Regions from separate parts of the Mesorhizobium sp. BR1-1-13 genome, predicted to be linked through region 1. Evidence: riboswitches for the same ligand, from Rfam matches in the RefSeq annotation. Region 1 holds a riboswitch; the other holds the start of a gene.

Region 1 (4,634 bases):
ATAGATGTCGACCGGCACGATGCGGTCGCAGCCGCGCACCACCGAATAGGAATAGTGGTAATAGCCGCCGCCATTGGCGCAGGAGCCCATCGAGATGACGTAGCGCGGTTCCGGCATCTGGTCGTAGACCTTGCGCAGCGCCGGGGCCATCTTGTTGGTCAGCGTGCCGGCGACGATCATGATGTCGGACTGGCGCGGAGACGCGCGAGGGGCAACACCGAACCGCTCCGAATCGTAGCGCGGCATCGAGGTGTGGATCATCTCGACGGCGCAGCAGGCGAGGCCGAAGGTCATGAACATCAGCGAGCCGCTGCGCGCCCAGGTGATCAGCGCTTCGGTCGAGGTGACGAGAAAACCCTTGTCGGCGAGTTCGTTGTTGATTTCGAGGAAGAACGGATCATCGGACCCAACCGGCCTGCCGGTATTGGGATCGATCAGACCCTTGGGCTTCGGCGCGACGAGCGTGCCGGAACTGTCGCTCAATCCCATTCGAGCGCTCCTTTTTTCCATTCATAGGCAAAGCCGATGGTCAGCACTGCCAAGAACACCATCATCGACCAGAAACCGAGCATGCCGATTTTCGAGAACGACACCGCCCACGGAAACAGGAAGGCCACTTCCAGGTCGAAGATGATGAACAGGATCGACACCAGGTAGAAGCGGATGTCGAACTTCATGCGGGCGTCATCGAACGAGTTGAACCCGCATTCGTAGGCGGAAAGCTTTTCCGGGTCGGGATTGCGATAGGCCACCAGGAACGGCGCCACGATAAGCGCAACGCCGACAGCCGCCGCCACTGCGATAAACAGGACGATGGGCAGGTACGAACCGAGAAGTGCGTTCATGCTGCGGCTTTCCGTTGGCGCCAATCCATTTTGATTACAGCACCAGACCCTATTGCGGAAGCGTGACAGTTTAACCGCTGAACCGTTTTAAGGGGCCTTTGCTGCAACGCGGCGAGGGTTAGCGCAGCGCTTCCGGCGAAGCAAGTCAAACCTTGTTCAAAACACCGGCCTGGACGGCATAAGGGAAGAAACTGGTCCGATCCGCTCCTGTCTGATTTCCTTCGCTTTTTACTCCACTTTCTCTCCTGACAGAATTGCCGACAAAACCCTGCTAGCATCGCTGGAATCAACTGTCCGAACGACGCTCAACACGCCTCAGAGTCGCATCCGAATGAAGGAAAAGATCTCGCTCGCCATGGCCCGGCGCATCGCGCTCGCCGCCCAAGGGTTCACTGATCCCCGCCCAGCCGGCACGCCCGACCGACGCCACTTCGCCCGCGTGCTCTCGCGTACCGGCCTGCTGCAGATCGATTCCGTCAGCGCGGTGGTGCGCGCTCATTACATGCCGCTCTATTCGCGCCTTGGCCCCTACCCGTTCGCCTTGCTCGACAACGCCGCCGTCACGCGCAAGCGCACGGTTTTCGAATACTGGGCGCACGAGGCTTCCTTCCTGCCGGTCGAGACCTATCCGTTGATGCGTTGGCGCATGCAGCGCGCCGAGCGCGGCGATGAAATGTACCTGGGACTGGCCAAATGGGGGCGCGAGCACGCCGCCTATATAGAAGAGATCTACCGCGAGGTCGCAGAACGCGGTCCGATCGCCGCGTCCGCGCTCGAAGGCCAAAAGGGATCCGGCGGCTGGTGGGGCTGGAGCCACGCCAAGCATGCCTTCGAATGGCTGTTCTGGGCAGGACGCATCACCACCGCGCATCGCCGTGGCTTCGAACGCTTCTATGATCTGCCCGAGCGCGTGCTGCCGCAGGCAATCCTCGATCTGCCGGTGCCATCAGCCGAGGACGCGCATCGGGAATTGCTGCGGATCTCCGCCCGCGCCCATGGCGTCGCGACAGCGAGCGACCTGCGCGACTACTTTCGCTTGTCGCCGGCCGACATGAAGGGCCGGCTGGAGGAACTGGTTGAAACAGGCGAGCTGGTGCCGGTGCGTGTCGAGGATTGGAACAAACCGGCTTACCTCCACAAGGAGGCCCGCATTCCCCGCAGGATCAACGCCCGCGCCCTGCTGGCGCCGTTCGATCCGGTGGTCTTCGAGCGCTCGCGCACGGAGCGGCTGTTCGATTTCCACTACCGCATAGAAATCTACACCCCTGCCGAAAAGCGGCAATACGGTTATTACGTCCTGCCCTTCCTGCTCGGCGACAGGATCGTGGCGCGCGTCGACCTCAAGGCCGACCGGCCGGCCGGCGTGCTACGCGTCCACGCGGCCTATGCCGAGCCCAGCGCGCCGCCTGAAACCGCCACGCAACTCGTCCAGGAATTGACGCAGATGCAGGGCTGGCTCGGCCTCGAACGGATTGAGATTACGCCCGCCGGCGACCTTGGGCAGCCGCTCGCCGACATTGCCGTGTCGTAGACGCGCGTTGACACCGCCGCCGGCAAGAGCCTAAATCCCATCCAGACGGTCTCCTCTCGGCAAAGGGAGGAGCCAAGAGGGAATGCGGTGCGAAATCTCGATTTCAAATCCGCGGCTGTCCCCGCAACTGTAAGCGACGAGCCAAGGCCGAAAACCACTGGGACGGTCCCGGGAAGGCGGCACGAAGGCTATGACCCGCGAGCCAGGAGACCTGCCGTCTGAGACATAAGAATCCGATCGCCCGGCGGGTTTTCCGGGCAAGGAGCCCGATTTGGAACGCGACAGCAGTTTCCCGGCTGAAACAGCGGACATTTTGTCTGGCGATAGCGACTTGTCTGGCGATAGCGACGCCTTGGCCGGCGTCACTGTCATCGTCTGCGCTTCCTGCCGCGACGAGACCGGTTCCGACGCCCATCCCCGCGCCGGCGAAGTTTTGGCTCAAGACACGCGCCAAGCCGCAACGGCCGACAATGTCCGCGTCCGCACCGTCGAATGCCTCGGCAATTGCAAGCGCCGCCTCAGTGCCGCGATTCTTCGCGACGGCTGCTGGAGTTATGTCTTCGGCGACCTAAACATCGCCAGCGGCGCCGATCTCGTCACCGGCGCGAAACTCTTCGCCTCTTCGACCGACGGCCTCATTCCGTGGCGCGGCCGTCCGGATTCCCTCAAGCGCGGCCTCGTTGCCCGCATTCCTCCCCTCGACATGCTGAAGGACTGATCATGACCGCCGCAGTTTCCGCCGCCACTCTCTCCCGCGTCCCCTGTACCGTCGTCACCGGCTTCCTGGGGTCCGGCAAGACCACGCTGGTCCGCCATCTACTGGAAAACGCGGGCGGCAAGCGTATCGCCATCATCGTCAACGAATTCGGAGACATCGGCATCGACGGCGAGATCCTGAAGGGCTGCGGCATCGACACCTGCCCGGAGGAAAACATCGTCGAACTGGCCAATGGCTGCATCTGCTGCACCGTCGCCGACGATTTCGTCCCCGCGCTCGACCAGATCCTGTCGCTGACGCCGAAGGTCGACCACATCCTGATCGAGACCTCAGGCTTGGCTCTGCCCAAGCCGCTGGTCCAGGCATTCCAGTGGCCGACGGTGAAGAGCCGGGTGACAGTCGACGGCGTGATCGCCGTGGTCGACGGTCCGGCACTCGCCGAGGGGCGCGTCGCCAACGACATGGACGCCCTGCAGGCGCAACGCGCGCAGGACCAGACACTGGACCACGACGACCCCATCGAGGAGGTGTTCGAGGACCAGATCGCCTGCGCCGACCTCATCATCCTGTCGAAGAGCGACCTGATGGATGCCGCAGGTTCGGCTCGCGCCAACGCCGTCATTGGCGAACACTCCGCCCGCGCCGTGAAGGTCGTGCCGACAGCTCATGGCAAGGTCGATCCGTCCGTGCTGCTCGGGCTGGGCCTCGCCGTCGAGGACGACATCGAGAACCGCAAGTCCCATCATGACGGCGCCTTCGACCACGAGCACGACGACTTCGATACGTTTATCGTCGACATCCCCTCGATCGCCAATCCGGACGACCTGGCAAAGCGCGTCGCCACCGCGGCTGAACAGGAAAACGTGCTGCGGGTGAAAGGCTTCGTCGAGGTCGGCGGCAAGCCGATGCGGCTGTTGCTGCAGGCGGTCGGTCCGCGCGTCAATCATTACTACGACCGCGCCTGGACGGCTGAAGACGACCGCCGCTCGCGCCTGGTCGTCATCGGCCTCAAGGGGCTGAACCGCCCGGCGATCGAGCGTATACTCGCCGGCTGACGCAACAGCGACCGCGATGCACATCCTCGCCACCACATCCGCCTCGCTCGACGATCTCGCCGAGCCGGTCGATCTGCGGCAGACGCCGGCGGATATGGTGGCGCTGTCCTTCACCGACAGCGACCTGGCCGGACTGGCGGCGGCCTGGAAAGGCGACGCCGATCGGCTGCCCACGATGCGGCTGGCCGCGCTCCGCGACCTGCGCCACCCCATGTCCGTCGACCTCTGGATCGACAGCGTCGCCCGTCACGCCAAAATCATCCTGGTGCGTATTCTCGGCGGTTACGAGTGGTGGCGCTACGGCTGCGACCAGTTGGCCGCGGTTGCCCGCGAGCGCGGCATAAAGCTGGCACTGCTTCCCGGCGAGAGCCACGACGAGGATATCAGGCTGATCGAAGCCTCGACGCTGTCGCGCGAGGAACTGGACGGGCTGCTCAATTATTTCCGCGAGGGCGGCCCGGCCAATATGAGCGCGCTGGTGCGCA
Region 2 (4,634 bases), on a different contig from region 1:
GCCATGCCGATGCCGATTCCCGTTGTCACCCAGGTGATGCCCTCGGTCAGCATCGCTTCCGGCACATGCCGTTCGATCAGGCCAAATGCTGTGATGAAAGTCGGCGAGATCGCCACGCCGCTGATGAAGACGGTCACCGCCAGCAGCGGCACGCTGTCGGCGGTGAGCGGCAAAAGCGTGCTGACCGCGATGATCGCGACCGCCACGGCCAGCTGGCGCTGTAGCGGCGTCTTGAGGTTGAGTGCGCCGACCACGATGCCCAACACGAACGATCCCAGCGCATAAACGCCGATCACCAGGCTTGCGGCACCGGCTTGGCCGAACTCCTTGGTGATCGCCACGGTGCTCACTTCCGTCGTCGCGAAGGTCGCGCCGATGAAGATCAGGGCGAAGGTGATGATCTGTACCGGCCGCAGGCGGATCGCCGAGCCGGCCGAACCATGGTCCGCCGGCCGCACTCTTGGTTCGGTCGATCGCTGCAGAATGAACGCTATGGAGCCCAAGGCGAGAAACAAAGTGCTCGCCAGCATGCCTGCTTCCGGAAACAGCGCCGCACTGAGGCCCACCGACAGCGACGCACCGGCGATATAGACCAGCTCGTCGGCCGCCGATTCGAAGGCGAAGGCGGTGTTCATCTCCGGCCGGCCGCGAAAAAGCTCGGTCCAGCGCGCGCGCACCATTGCCGGCATGCTGGGCATGGCCGCGGCCAGCAGCGCCGACACGAACAATGTCCATACCGGCCAATCCTGGTTGGCCGACGCAATCAGCAGCAGGAATGCCGCCACGGAGACGATGGTGGTGGGCACGACGATCCGTGTCTGGCCGAGGCGGTCGACCAGCCTGGAGATCTGCGGCGCCAGGAAAGCGTTGGCCAGCGCGAATGTCGCCGAGACGGCACCCGCCAGCCAGTATTCGCCACGCGTCTGCGACAGCATCGCCACGATGCCGATCGGCGCCATGGCGATCGGCAGGCGCGCCATGAAGCCGGCAGCGGCAAAGCCCTTGGCGCCAGGGGATCGAAAGATCTCGGAGTAGGGATTTTGCATGGTCCGTTCCTCGACAAAAGGCGATTCGGAAATTACATACGATGCGTATGAACACTAGATAGATCATACGCTGCGTATGTCAATTGGCATACGGAACGTATGTGCATAAGGCCAGAAGAAATGCACAAGCCTCGCAAGGAAATGATCGCCGAAACCCGCGCCAAATTGATTGCCGCGGCCCGGCATGCCTTCGGAACGATCGGCTATGCCGAAGCGTCGATGGACGATTTCACCGCATCGGCAGGACTGACGCGCGGTGCGCTCTATCATCATTTCGGCCACAAGAAGGGGCTCTTGCAGGCGGTCATCGCCGAGATCGACGCCGAGATGGCGGCACGGGTGAATGAGGTTGCAGCGAAAGCACCGACCCGCTGGCAAAGCTTCGTCGACGAATGCACGAGCTACATCGAAATGGCGCTGGAGCCGGAAATCCAGCGCATCATGTTCCGGGACGGTCCGGCCGTGCTGGGGGACCCCGCGCAATGGCCGAACGCCAATGCCTGCGTCGCTTCCATGACCGATCATCTGACGATGCTGCAAGGGGACGGGGTGGTGGTCCCAAGCGTCGACCCTGAGACCGCGGCGCGGCTAATCAACGGGGCGAGCAGTCAGGCGGCGCAGCGGATCGCCAATTCGAACGACCCGGAAGCGACATCAAAGACCGTGGTAGCGGCATTCAAGCAACTGCTCGAAGGATTGTTGAGGAAGGATACCGGAGCCGCCTGAAGGCGGATAGCCGAGGTGCTTCCAGGTTCAGATGCTCAGGACAAGGCGCAGGCCGCCGGCAGCGCTGCGCATGCCGTGTCGGCAATCAAATCAAGGGTTTGCCAGATTTTTCCCGTGTTGCCGCCTTGAGGCGGGCGATCGTTGACTTGAGCGGCACTTCGCCCTGTCCGCAAAACGTCTCGCTCATGATCAGCTCGGGCAGCGGCAGTCGTCGACCCCAGCCATGTGTTTCGAGGTCCGGTTTCGGCGCGAACTCGGAGACGCGGCCGACACAGAGATAGGCCACCGGCGTCACATGCTCGGGAATCGACAGAAGGTCTTTCAACGCCTGCGCCTCGATAATGCTGACCAGCCGACCCCGACCCCTTCGGCGCGTGCCGCCAGCCAGAAATTCTGCACCGCGCAGACCGTGCTGTAGAGATCCATCTCGGGATTGTGCCAGCGTCCCAGCGGTGAACCCTGTGAGCGTCGCCGGTCGCAGGTGATGCAGATATTGAGCGCGCTTTCGCAGATGCCTTCCAGCTTGAGCTTGCGGTAGAGCGCCCGCCGCTCTTCCTCGATAGCGGGCAATTCCTGCTCGCGCGCCGCCAGGAACAGGGCGCGCACCTGTTCCCGTCGTTCGGTGCCACGAATGACGATGAAATTCCATGGCTGCATGAAGCCGACCGATGGCGCGTGATGGGCGGCAAGCAGCAGCCGCGCCAGCACCTCGTCATCGACGGCCTCTGATGTAAAATGGCTGCGGACATCGCGCCGCGTGAACATGGCGCGGTAGACCGCATCGCGCGCCATCTGGTCGAATCCGTCACCCACGGGGATGGTCATCTCGTCCGGCATCGCTTGTCCCCTTGCGATTGCAATCAACTGCCGTCCGCCTGACCATGCGGATGACGATGCCTGCCAGGCCGGTCTTCTGGCTCGGGATCAACCCGCATCCGGCGCCTTCCCGTCATCGACAGTGGCATTTACCGGCGCGGTCCCCCTTACAGCGTTGGGCACGCCACGGTATCAAACCGTGTTCCCGATTCTCCCGCTCGCGGCGGGCACCAGGCAGTGGCCGGGACTTTACGACGAAGCCTCCGCGCCGCCAATCGCCCGCGGCGACGCGAATGGACGCAGGCGCGATTTTCCCCAGCCATCAGGCCGCAACGCATGGCCATCGCCGCGCCGGGGCACTAGATAGGGAGCATGGCCACTCGTCTCTACACCCATCCGATCTTCCTCGAGCACATCACGCCACCCGGCCATCCGGAGCGGCCGGACCGCTTGCGCGCCATCGAGCGCGTGCTCGACGAGGAGGCTTTTGCCGCGCTCGACCGCCTCGAGGCGCCACAAGGCGACGAGGCCACCATTCTCTATGCGCATCCCGGGGATTTCGTCGAGCGGGTACGCGCCGCCATTCCCGAGACGGGCATCGCCCGCATCGATGCCGACACAACGGCCAGCCCGAAGAGCTGGCAAGCGGCGATCACCGCGATCGGCGCCGCCAATGCCGCCGTCGACGACGTCTTTGCCGGCAGGGCAGACAACGTTTTCGTCGCCGCCCGGCCGCCCGGCCATCATGCGGAGAAAGCGACGGCAATGGGCTTCTGCCTGTTCAACACGGCGGCCATCGCCGCACGTTATGCACAGCGCAAACACGATATCGAACGTGTCGCCATCGTCGACTGGGACGTGCATCACGGCAACGGCACGCAGGATATTTTCTGGGACGATCCGTCCGTGCTTTATTGTTCGACCCACCAGATGCCGCTCTACCCGGGCACCGGAGCAAAGAACGAAACCGGCGCCGGCAACATCATCAACGCGCCGCTTGCGCCGCAGACCGGCAGCGAGGCGTTCCGCGACGCCTTCCTGTCGCGCGTGCTGCCCTCGCTCGACAATTTTGCACCCGACCTGATCATTATTTCGGCCGGCTTCGACGCGCATCATCGCGACCCACTGGCCGAGATCAACCTGACCGAGGATGATTTCGACTGGGCCACCGGCCAACTCATGCAGCGCGCGGCGCGCCACAGCGGCAACCGGCTCGTCAGCCTGCTCGAGGGCGGCTACGATCTGCAAGGATTGGCATTTTCGGTCGCCGCCCATGTCGGGCGACTGATGAAAGGATGAATGATGGCTGGTGAAACCAACGAAGACGTCAAGGCGATGAGCTTCGAACAGGCTCTCGACGCGCTGGAGAAGATCGTCGATGATCTGGAGCGTGGCGATGTGCCGCTCGACCAGTCGATCAGGATCTACGAGCGCGGCGAGGCGCTGAAGGTGCATTGCGACCGGCTGCTCAAGGCGGCCGAGGACAAGGTGGAGAAGATCAGGCTGTCCCGCGACGGCAAGCCGATCGGGACGGAGCCGCTGGACGCGGATTGAGGCATGCAGCCGTCTCTCTGGTTTTTGACACGATCATGATTGAGGATAGAACGCGTCCCGATTGAAACGGCTCCAGGACAAGAGGAGATACGGAAGCGATGTGCAGAAACATCAAGACCCTGTTCAATTTTGATCCGCCGGCAACCGATGACGAGGTGCGCGATGCAGCCCTTCAGTTCGTCCGCAAGCTGAGCGGAACGACGCGGCCCTCGAAGCAGAACCAGCATGCCTTCGACCATGCCGTCGAGGCTATCGCGGCGTCGGCGCGCGAGCTTCTCGATTCGCTTGAAACCAACCAGCATCCGCGCAATCGCGAGGAGGTTGCGGCCAAGCTGCGGGCGAAGGCGGCGATCCGCTTTGCCTGATCTGCCCAAAGCAGCCATCGACCGCTGACAAGGAGAGTTCATGAGCTTCTTCCCCGGGAAGGACCCCGAAATAGGCGACGCCTTTGCCAGCGACCAGATCGAATTGATGGTCATTCCGAACGCCAAG

Evidence for each region. A riboswitch is a leader RNA that binds a small molecule or an ion and turns the genes downstream of it on or off. The one in region 1 is predicted to bind cobalamin.
Region 2: linked by a shared signal. The riboswitch ahead of bluB (5,6-dimethylbenzimidazole synthase) and the one ahead of LB533_RS12530 (DUF1636 family protein) in region 1 are both predicted to bind cobalamin.

What each region holds. Positions count from the first base shown of each region.
Region 1 covers NZ_JAIUIH010000004.1:376,534-381,167, forward strand. Annotated here, with positions in the region: gene LB533_RS12515 (NuoB/complex I 20 kDa subunit family protein) at 1-489, opposite strand, end outside; gene LB533_RS12520 (NADH-quinone oxidoreductase subunit A) at 480-845, opposite strand; gene LB533_RS12525 (winged helix-turn-helix domain-containing protein) at 1,177-2,376, shown strand; cobalamin riboswitch at 2,406-2,610, shown strand; gene LB533_RS12530 (DUF1636 family protein) at 2,648-3,094, shown strand; gene cobW (cobalamin biosynthesis protein CobW) at 3,097-4,149, shown strand; gene cobN (cobaltochelatase subunit CobN) at 4,166-4,634, shown strand, end outside.
Region 2 covers NZ_JAIUIH010000002.1:214,635-219,268, reverse strand. Annotated here, with positions in the region: gene LB533_RS05470 (MFS transporter) at 1-1,046, opposite strand, end outside; gene LB533_RS05465 (TetR/AcrR family transcriptional regulator) at 1,167-1,772, shown strand; partial or broken gene bluB (5,6-dimethylbenzimidazole synthase) at 1,858-2,609, opposite strand; cobalamin riboswitch at 2,658-2,838, opposite strand; gene LB533_RS05455 (histone deacetylase family protein) at 2,961-3,887, shown strand; gene LB533_RS05450 (exodeoxyribonuclease VII small subunit) at 3,891-4,142, shown strand; gene LB533_RS05445 (DUF2277 domain-containing protein) at 4,241-4,507, shown strand; gene LB533_RS05440 (pirin family protein) at 4,548-4,634, shown strand, end outside.